DNA from 4 places in the Micromonospora sp. L31 genome. Region 1 is predicted to be linked to each of the others. Evidence: riboswitches for the same ligand, from Rfam matches in the RefSeq annotation. Region 1 holds a riboswitch; each other region holds the start of a gene.

Region 1 (3,360 bases):
GAGGTGGTGCTGGTCCAGCTCGCCGACCCGGCCGACCCCACCGCCACCAGCTACCAGATCGCCGAACACCAGCGGGGCAAGCCCCTGGTGTGGCTGGTGGCGCTCTTCGCGGCGGCGATCGTGGCGTTCGGCCGGCTGCGCGGACTGGCCGCACTGGCCGGGCTGGGCGCCAGCTTCGCCATCCTGCTGACCTTCGTCGTACCCGGCATCGCGGCGGGCGGCTCGCCGCTGCTGATCGCGATCACCGGCTCGGCGCTGATCATGTTCGTGGTGCTGTACCTGACCCACGGGATCACCGCGCAGACCTCGGTGGCGGTCCTCGGCACCCTCGGCAGCCTGGTGCTGACCGGACTGCTCGGCAGCCTGGCCACCGCCGCCACCCACCTGACCGGGTTCGGCAGCGAGGAGGCCACCACGCTGTCGATGTACCAGCGTGACGTCGACCTGCACGGGCTGCTGCTGGCCGGCATCATCATCGGCTCGCTCGGCGTGCTCGACGACGTCACCGTCACCCAGGCCGCCACCGTCACCGAGCTGGCGCACGCCAACCCCGGACTGTCCCGGACGCAGCTCTACCGGGCCGCCACCCGGGTCGGCCGGGCGCACATCGCCTCCACGGTGAACACCATCGTGCTCGCGTACGCGGGCGCCTCGCTGCCGCTGCTGCTCCTGCTCACCGCCGACAGCCGTCCGGTGAGCCAGATCCTCACCAGCGAGTTCCTGGCTCAGGAGATCGTCCGCAGCGCGGTGGCGACGCTCGGCCTGGTCGCCGCCGTACCGCTGACCACCGCGCTGGCCGCGCTGGTCGCCACCGCCGGTCGTGGCCCGGCCGACGATCCGGCCCGGGACACCGGACCGGCACCCACGCCCCGCCCCTCCGCCGACCGGGACGCGGCGCTCGAGGCGCTGAGCGCGTCGCGTCCCGGCGGACCGTCCACCCCGGCCCCCGCACGGTGGCCCGACCCGGAAAGGAGCACGGACACCGCATGGTGAGACTCCGCTGCGTGACCGACGCCGACGCGGAACCTGACGAACGCGTCACTCGTCACGCATCGCTACGACGAAATAACGCTTTTAGTCGGGTTCTGGACGTAGATCCCCGGTACGACTCTCGGGTAACCTCGCTGCCGGTCACCGCCGAAGGCGCGCAGCGGCGCCTGCGGTACCGCCGCCCAATCGCCGCGAGGCGAGCCGGGGAACCAGGTACATGGGGTGAATCCGCGCGAGCGGTAGGGGCCACTTCCGTCCCGAACCCGTCAGCTAACCCGGTCGGCGGTCGACGGAAGGGAACACTGTGACGGCACCCCTGCGCCGCTGGTTGACTCCGGTGGTGGCCGTGTTCGCCGCGCTGGCCATCCTCGGCGGGCCGACAGCCGCGATCGCCGCGCCCTCGACCCCCACCCCCTCCGGGCACGAGGAGGACGGCGAGCCCAAGCTGCTCACCGACGTCATCGAGCTGCGCAACCGCGAGTACTCCAAGGCCAAGACGCAGCTGGAGAAGTCCAAGAAGCGCCAGCAGCAGCTCGGGCTGGAGGTGCGGCGCGCGCAGGACGAGCTGGCGGCGTTGCAGCCGACGGTCTCGCAGATCGCGGCGCAGTCGTACCGGACCGGCCGGATCGGCGCGGTGGCGATGCTGCTGGAGAGCGACGCCCCGGACTCGTTCGTCCGGCGCGCCGCCGCCCTGGACGAGCTGAACATGGTCAACGCGCAGAAGCTGGCCAAGGTCACCGCCGCCAAGAACCGCGCGGAGCAGGCCAAGCTGGCGCTCGACGCCGAGGTGCGCGAGCAGCAGAAGCTCACCAACGACATGGCCCGGGAGAGCCGGGAGGCGGAGAAGGCCCTCCAGCTGGTCGGTGGCCGGGGCTTCACCGGCGGCCTGGTCGACGCGACCTCGCCGGTCGCCCGGATCGGCCCCGGCCGGACGGCCGACGGCGGCTGGCGGCCCGAGTCGCGCACCGAGAACGACCCGACCACCTCCGGCACCATCACGCCGCGCACACTGCACGCGTACAAGGAGGTCCGGCGGGCCGGCTTCACCCGGTTCGCGGGCTGCTACCGGCCAGGTGGGCCGTGGGACCACCCGAAGGGCAAGGCCTGCGACTGGTCGTTGCAGCGGAGCGGCTTCGCGCCCTGGTACAACAACGACACCCGGATGTACGGCAACAACCTCGCCGCGTTCCTGATCCGCAACGCCGACCGGCTCGGCATCTACTACGTGATCTGGAACCGGCAGATCTGGTTCCCGGCGACCGGGTGGAAGTCGTACAGCGGACCGTCGAACCACACCGACCACGTACACATGTCGATGCTCTAGCGCGACGCGTACCGAACGAGGGCCGTCCCCGGTGGGGCGGCCCTCGTCGCGTGCGGGGGGTTTCAGCCTGCGACGGCGGTCGCCCGACCGTCGGCCTGGGCCGGCACGACGCTCGGCACCGCGGCCACCGTCCGCACCTCACCGGCGCTAAGCCGGTACGACATGCCAACCACCGCGCACCGCCCCTCGGCGACCGCGGCGGCCAGTACGGCGGAGTTGCCCAGCAGCGCCTCGACGGTCTGCGCGATGTGGATGTCGACGATCCCGTCAACGTCGTCGACGCCCTGCTCGGCGGCCCGCTGGAGGCTCGGTACCACCGCGTCCACCACCGCCCGCAGGTGCCCGACCGGCGGCGTGCCGGTCCGCGCGGCGTCCCGGGCGGCCTGCACGGCCCCGCAGGAGTCGTGGCCGAGCACCACCACCAGCGGGGTGCCCAGGACGCTCACCGCGTACTCGACGCTGCCGAGCACCTCGGGGCCGGCGGTGTGCCCGGCGGTCCGGACCACGAAGAGGTCACCCAGGCCCCGGTCGAAAATGATCTCGGCGGCGAGGCGGGAGTCGGAGCAGCCGACGATCACCGCGAACGGGTGCTGGCCGTCGGCGACCGCCGTCCGGTGCAGCGAGTCCTGGTTGGGGTGGCGCTGCGCGCCCGTCACGAAGCGCCGGTTGCCGGCGTGCAGCTCGGCGAGCGCCTGCGTCGGATCGGTCAGGGTCATTGCCTCACCTCGGTCCCTCGCGAGATCGGCCTGGTCATACCCGGCCGGCGACGGAGGCGGCCTCGCCGCCCACCGTCACACGCAGCGAAAGATACGTCAAGGGATACGTGATACGGATTTCATACATTACCGGGACGTGGGCAGCGTGTTTCGCCGCCGTGTCCCCGGGCCGTGCCCGGACGGCTCCGGGTGCGCGGAGGCCAGGGCGGAAATGCCGGCCGGCTGGCCATACGATGACGGGCATGGCGACGACTGCGCAGAACGGGAGCACCCGGAACTGGACGTTCCTCACCAACCACGCGCACGTGCTGCTCGCCATCGCCCGCAACC
Region 2 (3,360 bases), on a different contig from region 1:
ATCATCACCGTGGTGAGCACCAGCTTGACCACCACCCAGCGCCAGCGCAGGAGCCCCCAGGGGGTCAGCAGCGCGCTGGTCACGCCGACCACCCAGACCAGCACGCTCAGCGGCGCGAAGAGCCACGTCGCCACCAGCGCCGCCGCCGGGTAGACCACGCCCGGGTCGGCACCGCGCAGCCCGGCGATGCCGAGGGTGAGCAGCACGAGGTCCGCGCCGAGCCAGCCCAGCGCGGTCACCAGGTGCAGGGTGAGCAGGGTCTTGCGGCCGTCGGGGGAGAGTCGGGTCATGCCTCGATGCTCGCCCGGCCGTTGCGCTGCGTCGTGGGCCGGGCGACGACATCCCGGGTACGTCGGCGCGCGTACGGCGGGGCCCGTCCGCCTCGGACGGGCCCCGCCGCCGGTCGGTCAGTAGACCGACAGGTGCACGTGGTTGGTGTGGTCGCTGGACGGGTCCCCGCCGGCCCCGCTGTACGACTTCCACCCGCTGCTGGGCAGCCAGATCTGCCGGTACCAGATCACGTACAGCACCCCGAGCCGGTCGGCGTTGCGGACGTGGTACGCGGCCAGGTTGTTGCCGTACGTCCGGTCCCCGCCGGTCGCGTCGCCGCCGAAGCCGCTCTTCTGCGCGGCGAAGTCGCAGGCCCGGCCCTTGGGGTGCTCGCCGGAGCCGCTGGGGCGGTAGCAGGAGACGTACCGGGTGAAGCCGGCCGCCTGGCTCTGCTTGAGCGCGTTGAGCATGCGCGGGGTGATGCAGCCGTTGGCCGGGGTCGGGTCGTTGACGCTGCACGACTCCGAGGGCCAGGACCCGTCGGGGTTGCGCGGCGCCGGCCGGGCGTTGGCGGTGGAGGTGCCGGCGTTGGAGCCGCTCCCGGTGCTGGCGGCGGGCTTGTCCGCGGCGGCCACCGCGAGCGCCCGCTCGGCCTGTTGCTTGCGCTTGGCCATCACCGCGACCTGCTTGCGCTCCTCGACGATCTCCTTGTCGAGCGCGGCCCGGGTGCGGGTGGCGTCGTCGCGGGTCCGGAGCAGGTTGCGCAGCTCCCGGTCCTCGTTGGAGGCGACCGTCTCCAGCGCCGCCGCCCGGTCCAGGAAGCCTTCGGGGCTGGAGCTGTTCAGCAGCGCCGACACCGGCCCGAGCCGCCCGGTCCGGTACGCCACGCCGGCGATCTCGCCGACCTTGCCCTGCCGGACGGTCAGCTCCGATTCGATGGTCTTGAGCTGGTTGCCGAGCTCCTGCTGCCGCTTGGTGGAGCGTTCCAGCGCGGCCTTGGCGTCGATCCAGCCCTTGCTGGCCGCGTCGAGCTGGGCGCGCAGCGCGGGGGTGCCGCCCTCGGGGTCGCCGGGGGCGGCGAGCCGGGTGGCGGGGGGAGCGGCGGTCGCCGGGACCGGCGCGGACGACACCCCGAGGGCGAGCGTCGCGACGACCGCGGCCGCCAGCCGTGCGGTGGTACGTCGTACGTGCATGCACATGTCCTTCCGTCAGCCGCCGACCGGGTTAGCTGACGGGTTCGGGACGGAAGATCCCTACCGCTGACGCGGATGCACCCCACGAACATGGTTCCCCGGCTCGCCCTGGCAGGCGATTAGGCGGCGGCCACCGCCGGCACCGGAGGGTGCCGCCTGGCGGAGGCCGGGACCGAGCCTACCGGTACGGGTGTGACACCCGCCCGTTTCGTGACTGAGGGTACTGGAGTGAATCCTGGTGTAGGTGACACAATGGGACAATAGGTGTCCGATTTCGTCACCACTCGACCTGCCCGCAGGCGCCGGGGGCGGCCCCCGGCTCGATCTGGAGGGTGGCGTGCTCGATGTGGAAGTCCTCGTGCAGGGCGGTGCGGGCGGCGGCCAGCACCGTGCCGACCTCGGCGCCGGGGACCATGGTGAGGTGGGCGGAGGCGACCTCCATGCCGGAGGTGAGCGTCCAGACGTGCAGGTCGTGCACCTCGGCGACGCCGGGGACGGCGGTCAGCCGGTCGTGCACGGCGGTCACCTGCAGGTGCTCCGGGGCGGCCTGGACCAGGATGCGTACCGCCGCGCGGCCGAGTCGCCAGGTGCGGGGGAGGATGAACAGGCCGATCGCGACCGCCACCGCCGGGTCGGCCCACCACCAGCCGGTGCCGGCGATGAGCAGCGCGGCCCCGATCACGCCCAGCGAGCCGAGCAGGTCGCCGAGCACCTCCAGGTACGCCCCGCGCAGGTTGATGCTCTCCTGCGCCCCGGGACGCAGCAGCGCGAACGCGACGAGGTTGGCCAGCAGGCCGAGCACCGCCACCGCCAGCATCGGCCCGGTCCGCACCTCCGGCGGGTCGCCGAACCGGCGGACCGCCTCGATCAGCACGTAGATCGCCACCCCGCTGAGCAGGACGGCGTTGGCGAGCGCGGCCAGCACCTCGAGCCGGTAGAGCCCGAAGGTGCGCTGCGGGTCCCGGTCGCCGTGCCGGGTGGCGGTGATGGCGGCCAGCGCCATGCCGATGCCGAGCACGTCGGTGAACATGTGCCCGGCGTCGGAGAGCAGGGCCAGCGAGCCGGTGCCGAACGCGGCGACGGCCTCGACCACCATCAGCGCGGCGAGCAGCGCGAAGGCCGCCCAGAGTCGCCCCCGGTGGCGGTGCGCCGCGTTCGTGACCGACCCGTGGTGGTCATGACCTGCGCCCACGCCCACACCTTCCGTCGCCCTGGCGGCCCGAACCCAATCTATGCTCACATCGCTATGTATGCAACTAACCCCGCACGCCTTCCCCCACCTTCAAAGAACGAGTGGCCGCCGCGCCCGGTACAGCCACTCATTCTCGGAACGTGCCCGACCCCGGGGCGGGGTCAGGGGGTGGGGTCGATGGTGGTGAGGCGTTGGGTGGCGCGGGAGAGGGCGACGTAGAGGGTGCGCACGCCCGAGCCGGGGTCGGCGCGGATCTCGCTCGGGGCGATGAGCACGACGCCGTCGTACTCCATGCCCTTGGCCTGGAGGCTGGTCACCACCTGGAGCCGGGAGCCGCCGCGGCCGCCCAGCCAGCCGGCCACCTCGTCGCGGCGCGGCACCGGCGTGATCACGCCAACGGTGCCCTCCACCTCGGTGAGCAGCGCGTCCACGGCCTGCACGGTCGCCGCCGGCAGCCGGTCGGCGGCGACGGTCAGCGCGACCGGCTCCACGCCGGTGGAGCGGACCGCCGTCGGCAGCTTCAGGTCGGGGTAGAGCCGGCGGATCTCCGCCGCCGCCACCGCGAAGATCTCCGCCGAGTTGCGGTAGTTCGTGGTCAGCGCGAAGCGGTGCCGCCGGCGCCGGCCGAGCGCCTGGTCCCGCGCCCGGTCCAGCTCCTGCGGGTCACCCGTCCAGGCGGTCTGCGCCGGGTCGCCCACCACCGTC
Region 3 (3,360 bases), on a different contig from region 1:
ACCGGCCTGCGCGCGGCGCACGAGCGCGGCGGCGACTCCGCCGCCCTCACCGAGACCGCCGAGCTGCTGTACGGCATGGCGCTGCTCGCCGAGGGCGGCGACCTGGCCGACCCGGCCCGGTTCGCCCGGGTCCTCGCCGACCGGCTGGCCCGCAGCCTCTGACGCGACGACGGCCCCGGCCCGGTGCAGCGCCGGGCCGGGGCCGCCTGGTCACGAACCGACCCGCACGCCCATCGCCGCCCAGGTGGCCGGGCCGACCACCCCGTCCACGGTCAGCCCCCGCATGCCCTGGTACCAGCGCACCCCGGCCTCGGTCCTCGCGTCGAAGGCGCCGCTCGCGGGGCCGCACCGCTTCGCGCCGACGAACCGCTGGACGAAGGCCACGTCCCCGCCCTTGCTGCCGCGCCGCAGCGTCCGCGAGCCCGGTCTGCCCCCGGACACCGGCGTCGCCGGTCGCCCGCTGGGCACCGACGGGGCCGGCTTGACGGCCGCGCGCAGGGCCGCCACGGTACGCGGGCCGACCACCCCGTCGGCGTCGAGCTTCCGGGCGGTCTGGAACGACCGTACCCAGGCGGCCACGGCCGGCCCGAACACCCCGTCGGCCGTCAGCCGGGCCCCGAGGCGGTTGGCGACGGCCTGCAACTCCCGGACGTCGCCGCCCCGGCAGCCGGCGCGCAGCACCCGGTCGCCGAGCCGCGCCGTCGTGGCGGTGGCGATGCCCCACGCCTGGCGGCTGTCCTCCAAGCTCCGCTGGTGGCTGACGCTGACGTGCAGGTGCTTGTCGTGCGGGTTCGGCCCGGTGTACCGGGCCGGCCGGAAGCTGCGGGTACGGCTCCAGATCTTTCGGTCGTAGATGACGTACTGGGTGGACGGATGGCTGACGGCCTGCCGGACGACCAGCAGCGGGTCGATCCCGTCGACGTCCACGTCCACCGCGTTGACCGACTGGTCGTCACTGTCCGGATTATGGTCCGAGCGGCGCGCCTGGTGACTGGCGTCGCCCAACCAGCCGTCGGACTTGCGGTCCCGCTGCGGCCACCGGGTGTCTATCTCCTCGCGCAGCACCCGCAGCGCGGGCGCCAGGTGCACGCCCATCTCACTCCTCCTCTTCCAGCGCGGCGGCCAGGTCGAAGTCGACCTCGTCGCCGGCCAGGCTCTCCGGGTCGTCGTCCTCGTCCAAGGTGGCGACGAGGTAGTCGGTGTCGATGCTGACGGTGTCCATGGAGGTCCTTCCTCTCGCGGATGGTCGGCCGCCGCGAACCGGGGCGGACCGTGCCGGCCAGGGCGCCGGCGCCCGGCATCCGGCGGGTCCGACGCGTCGGCGCCGTGGCCGCGCTCTGCTCCCTACCGTCCGAGTCGGCGGCCGGGCTGCCCAGACATGAGTCGCCAATCAGCGGCAACGCTGACCGTCCGGCGGCGCGGGCCGCCGATCGAGGCCGCCTGACCAGCGAAGACGGCGAGGCACGGCAGCTGATCCGCCGCTCGGAGCGAGGCTTTCGGCCCAGTGGTGACAGGTTCCCGACCGGCCCTTGTAGAGCACCGCCGACCAACCCGCAACTCGAAGCACGAAGCCGTCGCTCAGCCGGGTGAAGAACTTCACAAGAGGTGGGCAATCGCCCGAAACAGTTCCTAACGTCGTTCGTGTTCGCGATCGCGGACACCACGGCCGGTAACGCCTAATCCATGCCGCCGGCCGGTGGGATCTTTGTCAGCGGGCATGGAGCGGGGGACCCACACGTTCCTCGGTGCACGTCACCTCGGGGTGAAGCCGCCCACGGGCGGCCGGGCTCCTCGGCCCGAACCCGACAGCTCACCTCGTCGGCGTGGAGGAATCCACATGGCAACTGAATACACCGCCCGTCACCGACGGGTCAGCTCGCGCCGCATCGCCGTCGGCACGCTCGCCGTCGGTGCGGTCACCGGGGTCGCCGCCGTCCTGGCGCCGGCGTCGCCGGCGAGCGCCGCCAGCGTCAACTGGGACGCGATCGCCCAGTGCGAGTCCGGCGGCAACTGGCACATCAACACCGGCAACGGCTACTACGGCGGCCTGCAGTTCTCGCAGAGCACCTGGTCCGGCTACGGCGGCAAGAAGTACGCCTCCCGCGCCGACCTGGCCAGCCGCGGCGAGCAGATCGCCATCGCCGAGAAGGTGCTCGACGGTCAGGGCATCGGGGCCTGGCCGACCTGCGGCAGGAAGGGCGGCTCCACCAAGAGCTACTCCAGCACCTCAGAGAAGTCGGAGAAGTCGCAGAAGTCGCAGCGGCGCTCCGGCTCGTCGAAGGCCACCGCCACCGAGCGGTCCTCGCGGGAGCAGCACAGCACCCGCAGCCAGCGGCGCAGCGCGCCGGCCGCGACCGGCGACGTGTACGTGGTGCGGCCGGGTGACACCCTGTCGCAGATCGCCGACGCCCGGGACCTGGCCGGTGGCTGGCAGGCGTTGTACGAGCGCAACAAGCGCGTGGTCGGCGCCGACCCGGGGCTGATCTTCCCCGGTCAGAAGCTCAGCCTCTGACCTCAGCACCTGGGCACCGTGGCGACGCCCGGCCGGACGACCGGCCGGGCGTCGCCGCGTCCACAGCGCCGTCGTGGTTCGGGCCGCTGCCGGCGGGGTACCCGGCGCGCGTGGACCGGCCCGCCGGCGCGTCCGCGTCGCCGGGTCGTCGGGCCGTCGGCCGGGGGGCGGGGATAGGGTTGGCCCTGGTGTGCCGGGAAGTCTGGTCGGCGATGGATGACGCGACCCCTGCCGACGAGGAGACCCCGTGACCGACGCCCCCCGGCGCCGTACCAGCCTGTTCGCCCGCCGCTCCTGGGGCGAGACCAGGCGCATCTCCGCCATCCTGCGCAAGGAGACCGTGGGCGGGGCGCTGCTGCTCGTCGGGGCGCTGCTCGCGCTGCTCTGGTCGAACTCGCCCTGGGCGGACGGCTACCGGGCGCTGCGTGACCTCACCGTCGGCCCGGCGTCGCTGCACCTCGATCTCACCCTCGGCACCTGGGCCGCCGACGGGCTGCTGGCGATCTTCTTCTTCGTCGCCGGGCTGGAACTCAAGCGCGAGTTCGTCGCCGGCGACCTGCGCGACCCGCGCCGGGCCGCGGTGCCGGTGGCGGCGGCGGTCGGCGGGGTGGTCGTACCCGCGGTGCTGTTCGTCCTCGTCGCCGGGGTCGACGGCGCCCGGGGGTGGGCGATCCCCACGGCCACCGACATCGCGTTCGCCCTGGCGGTGCTCGCGGTGGTGGGACGGCTGCTGCCGTCGGCGCTGCGTACCTTCCTGCTCACCCTGGCGGTCGTCGACGACCTGCTCGCCATCGTCATCATCGCCGTCTTCTACACCTCCAGCCTCGCCGTGCCGCCGCTGCTGGCCG
Region 4 (3,360 bases), on a different contig from region 1:
CCCGGGCCGGTGTGGGACTCCTCTTTCCGCATCCCGCTTCCGGGAGGTGCCCACCGTGAACACCGTCCTCTACCAGTTCCTCGTCGAGGTCCCGACCGCCGCCGCCATCTGGTCGGCCCTGCTCGTGCTCGCCCTGACCGTGCTCACCGTGCTGGTCGCCCGCCCCGAGCGGGACCCGGCCCCCGACGAGCCGGTCGTCGACCCGGCCGCCGACCCCGCGACCGAGCTGGCGGACCTGCGCCGGTACGCCGAGGAGGTCGCCGTCGCGGCGGCCGGCGCCGCCCAGACCGCGCGCCGGTGGCGGGATGCCTGGCTGGCCGCCCAGGAGGAGGTGGACCGGGCCTGGACGGCGTACGACGAGGCGGAGACCGCCGCCCGCCGGTTCACCGGCGCCGCCGCGCTGCCCGCCCCGCGTACCCCGCGCACGCCGGCCGAGTACGCGGGCCGGGAGCGCTGGCTGCACCAGGCGGCGGTGGCGGCCCACTGGCGCGGTGAGCTGCCGGTGGAGCGGCTGCGGGACGTCTTCGCGCACCGGGACGGTTGGGACCCCCGGCGGCACCCCGTCGAGCAGGAGGTGCTGCTGGCCCGGGCGGTACGCGACGGCCGGCGGGACGCGTACCGGGCGGCGGCCGGGCGGGAGCGGTCGGCGTGGCGGGACGCCGAACTGGCCGCCGAGGCGGCCCGCGCGCTCGCCGTCGAGGCGTACGCGGCGGCGGAGCGGCTGCGTCCCGCGCGGCTGCCCGCCCAGCGGACGGCGACGGCGACGGCCCGGACCGCGCTCGCGGCGCGGTGGCGGCCGGCCCGGGTGGGCTGAGGACGCGACCAAATTGTTACCCGTATTTCCGTGAGTCGCGTCACGGCGATCGGGAAACCGGTCATCCGGTCACAGGCGGTGACATCGATCGCGACGATCGGCAGTGTTTGCCGCCGCGCTGTCCGGTTGTCGCCCGACGGTCCCGGAACAACCGCCTGTCCCATTGAGTGACGTCAGTGTCGAACTGTACGGCAAATTTGTCGCCCTGATCATGTTTAAGCAGCTGGCGGCGCTTGGCCGACACGTGACCGACCAGTAATGTCGCCCGGGTCCGGTGCGGTTTCCGATCGCAAGAGGCGACGCCGCGCCGACCCGCTCAATCGTGATTCCACGAACCGGGGACCCATGCACGTCCGGGGTGAATCCGCGGGCCACGGCCCGTGGTAGGGCGCTCTTCCCGCCCGAATCCGTCAGCTAACCCGGTAGGCGGTGTCGGAAGGAGTTCCAACTTTTGCTGCTCCCTCGCATTCCTCGGCTTGCTCTCCACCTCGGTACCGGGGTGTTCGTGCCGGTCCGCCGCGCCCTCGCGCGCTGATCCCGGCCCCACCTCGCCGCCCGGTCACCGACCGGGCGCACCCCCGCCGAGCGGCCTCGCACACCGGTTCTGACGCCGCGCGTGACGTCCCGTCACGCGCCGGTCCGGCACGCCGCTCCCGCCCTCGTACCGTGGAGGAAAACACGTGAAGCACCCCCTGAAGCGGCAGCTGCGACGCCTGGCCACCGAGCGGTCCTACCAGCTGGTCGCCGGCTCGGCCGCCGCGCTCGTGCTCGTCTCCGGCGCCAGCACGCTGCTCGCCGACGAGGCGCCCGCCCGCCAGCAGACCTCGGCCGCCGTCGCCGAGGTGGCGCCCCGGCTGGACGACGTCGCGACCCGCAGCCAGGCCCGCGTCGCCGCCCCGTCCCACAAGCCGTCGCCCTCGGCCAGCCCCTCGCCGTCGGCGAGCGCCACCAAGGCCAAGGCGGACCCGGACCTGACCCGCAAGGCGGCCCCCAAGCCGCCGTCGACCAAGGTCCTCCGTTACGACTACCAGGCGCAGACCACCTTCTACAACTGCGGTCCGGCCGCGGTGCGCAACGCGCTCAGCGCGGCGGGCATCGAGCGGACCCAGGACGAGCTGGCCGGCCCGCTCGGCACCACCGAGATGGGCACCAACTCGGCGCTGGACACGACCCGGGTCCTGAACCAGATCGTCAAGGGCGACCCGTACCGGACTCGGATGTTCCGGGGCACCCCCAGCTCCGCGCAGATCGACCGGCTCCAGGCCGACGTGATCGCGGCGATCACCGACGGCCGGGGCGTCGTGGTGAACGTGGCGGGGAGCGCCACCGACACCGACGGCGGCTGGCACTCCTTCCCGGGCGGCCACTACATCGCGGTGGTCGGCTACAAGAACGACGGCCGGACGGTCCGGATCGCCGACTCGGCGGACCCGAACCTGCCGTCGTACTGGGTCAGCACCATCGACCTGGCGAACTGGATCGCCACCCGCGGCTACTCCGCCTGATCCAATACCGTCGCTCGTCCGGGCACCGGCTCCCCTGGGGGCCGGTGCCCGTCGCCGTTGGCGCGGGTCTCGCGCGCCGCGACCGGGCGGTGGCACACTGCGGCCCATGACCGACGACTCGGGTACCCGCCGGCTGCTGTTGCTGCTGCACGGGATGGGCACCACCGGCGACGTGTGGCTGCCCTGGGCGCCGCTGCTGGAACACCGCTGGCCGGGCCGCTGGCTGGCGCCGGACCTGGCCGGCCACGGCTTCTCGCCGCCGCTGCCGGGGTACTCCTTCGCGGGGTTCGCGGAGCAGGTCGCGGCGGGGCTCGGCCCGGTGCCCGAGGGGGCCCGCCCGAGTGACCGCCTGGTCGTCCTCGGCCACTCCCTCGGCGGGGTGGTCGCGCTGGCGCTGGCCGCCCGCGACGCCGGGCTCCCGGTGGACGCGGTGGTCGGGCTGGGCATCAAGGCGGTCTGGTCGCCGGCCGAGCTGGCCCGGGCGCGCGAGCTGGCGGAGCGCCCGGTGACCTGGTTCGCCACCCGGGACGAGGCGGCCCGCCGCTACCTGAAGGTGGCCGGCCTCGGCGGGCTCTTCGCGCCGGACCATCCGGTGGTCGACGCGGGGCTGCGTGCCGAGGACGGCCGCTGGCGGCTGGCCATGGACCCGGCCGCCTTCGCGGTGGGCGCGCCGGAGCTGCCGGCCCTGCTGGCCGCCACCGACGTCCCGGTGCTGCTGGCCCGGGGCGAGCACGACCCGATGGTCAGCGACGCGCAGCTCGCCGAGCTGGGCGTGCCGGTGGCGACCCTGCCCGGCCTCGGCCACAACGCGCACGTGGAGGACCCGGCGGCGGTGCTGGCCCTGCTCGACCCGTACCTGTGACCGGTTGCGGACGCGGGCGTCGCCGTCGTGGGTCGCATGCGGCTCGGGACCACCTGCCGGACGTTCGAGCTCTCCGTCCATACCGGACCTCGCCACGGCGCCGCTCAGCTCGGCTGCCACGCCGCCTGCTGTCGTGACGGGTCGGCCGCAGGCGGCACGTTCGATGCTTCTTCGCTGCT

Evidence for each region. Region 1 has a riboswitch for cyclic di-AMP ahead of ACTMS9_RS02960 (coiled-coil domain-containing protein). Riboswitches for the same ligand answer to the same signal wherever they lie in the genome.
Region 2: another riboswitch for cyclic di-AMP. It lies ahead of ACTMS9_RS07595 (coiled-coil domain-containing protein); the one in region 1 lies ahead of ACTMS9_RS02960 (coiled-coil domain-containing protein).
Region 3: another riboswitch for cyclic di-AMP. It lies ahead of ACTMS9_RS27955 (transglycosylase family protein); the one in region 1 lies ahead of ACTMS9_RS02960 (coiled-coil domain-containing protein).
Region 4: another riboswitch for cyclic di-AMP. It lies ahead of ACTMS9_RS16570 (C39 family peptidase); the one in region 1 lies ahead of ACTMS9_RS02960 (coiled-coil domain-containing protein).

What each region holds. Positions count from the first base shown of each region.
Region 1 is NZ_JBQHDC010000001.1:602,813-606,172, reverse strand. It holds gene ACTMS9_RS02965 (YibE/F family protein) at 1-993, shown strand, start outside; cyclic di-AMP (ydaO/yuaA leader) riboswitch at 1,160-1,290, shown strand; gene ACTMS9_RS02960 (coiled-coil domain-containing protein) at 1,295-2,314, shown strand; gene ACTMS9_RS02955 (carbonic anhydrase) at 2,377-3,030, opposite strand; gene ACTMS9_RS02950 (helix-turn-helix transcriptional regulator) at 3,264-3,360, shown strand, end outside.
Region 2 is NZ_JBQHDC010000002.1:221,338-224,697, forward strand. It holds gene ACTMS9_RS07590 (hypothetical protein) at 1-290, opposite strand, end outside; gene ACTMS9_RS07595 (coiled-coil domain-containing protein) at 408-1,463, opposite strand; cyclic di-AMP (ydaO/yuaA leader) riboswitch at 1,468-1,599, opposite strand; gene ACTMS9_RS07600 (cation diffusion facilitator family transporter) at 1,741-2,655, opposite strand; gene ACTMS9_RS07605 (HelD family protein) at 2,817-3,360, opposite strand, start outside.
Region 3 is NZ_JBQHDC010000015.1:54,346-57,705, reverse strand. It holds gene htpG (molecular chaperone HtpG) at 1-162, shown strand, start outside; gene ACTMS9_RS27965 (peptidoglycan-binding domain-containing protein) at 211-1,095, opposite strand; gene ACTMS9_RS27960 (hypothetical protein) at 1,097-1,222, opposite strand; cyclic di-AMP (ydaO/yuaA leader) riboswitch at 1,664-1,839, shown strand; gene ACTMS9_RS27955 (transglycosylase family protein) at 1,838-2,512, shown strand; gene nhaA (Na+/H+ antiporter NhaA) at 2,760-3,360, shown strand, end outside.
Region 4 is NZ_JBQHDC010000005.1:273,967-277,326, reverse strand. It holds gene ACTMS9_RS16575 (hypothetical protein) at 56-814, shown strand; cyclic di-AMP (ydaO/yuaA leader) riboswitch at 1,118-1,258, shown strand; gene ACTMS9_RS16570 (C39 family peptidase) at 1,495-2,319, shown strand; gene ACTMS9_RS16565 (alpha/beta fold hydrolase) at 2,426-3,181, shown strand.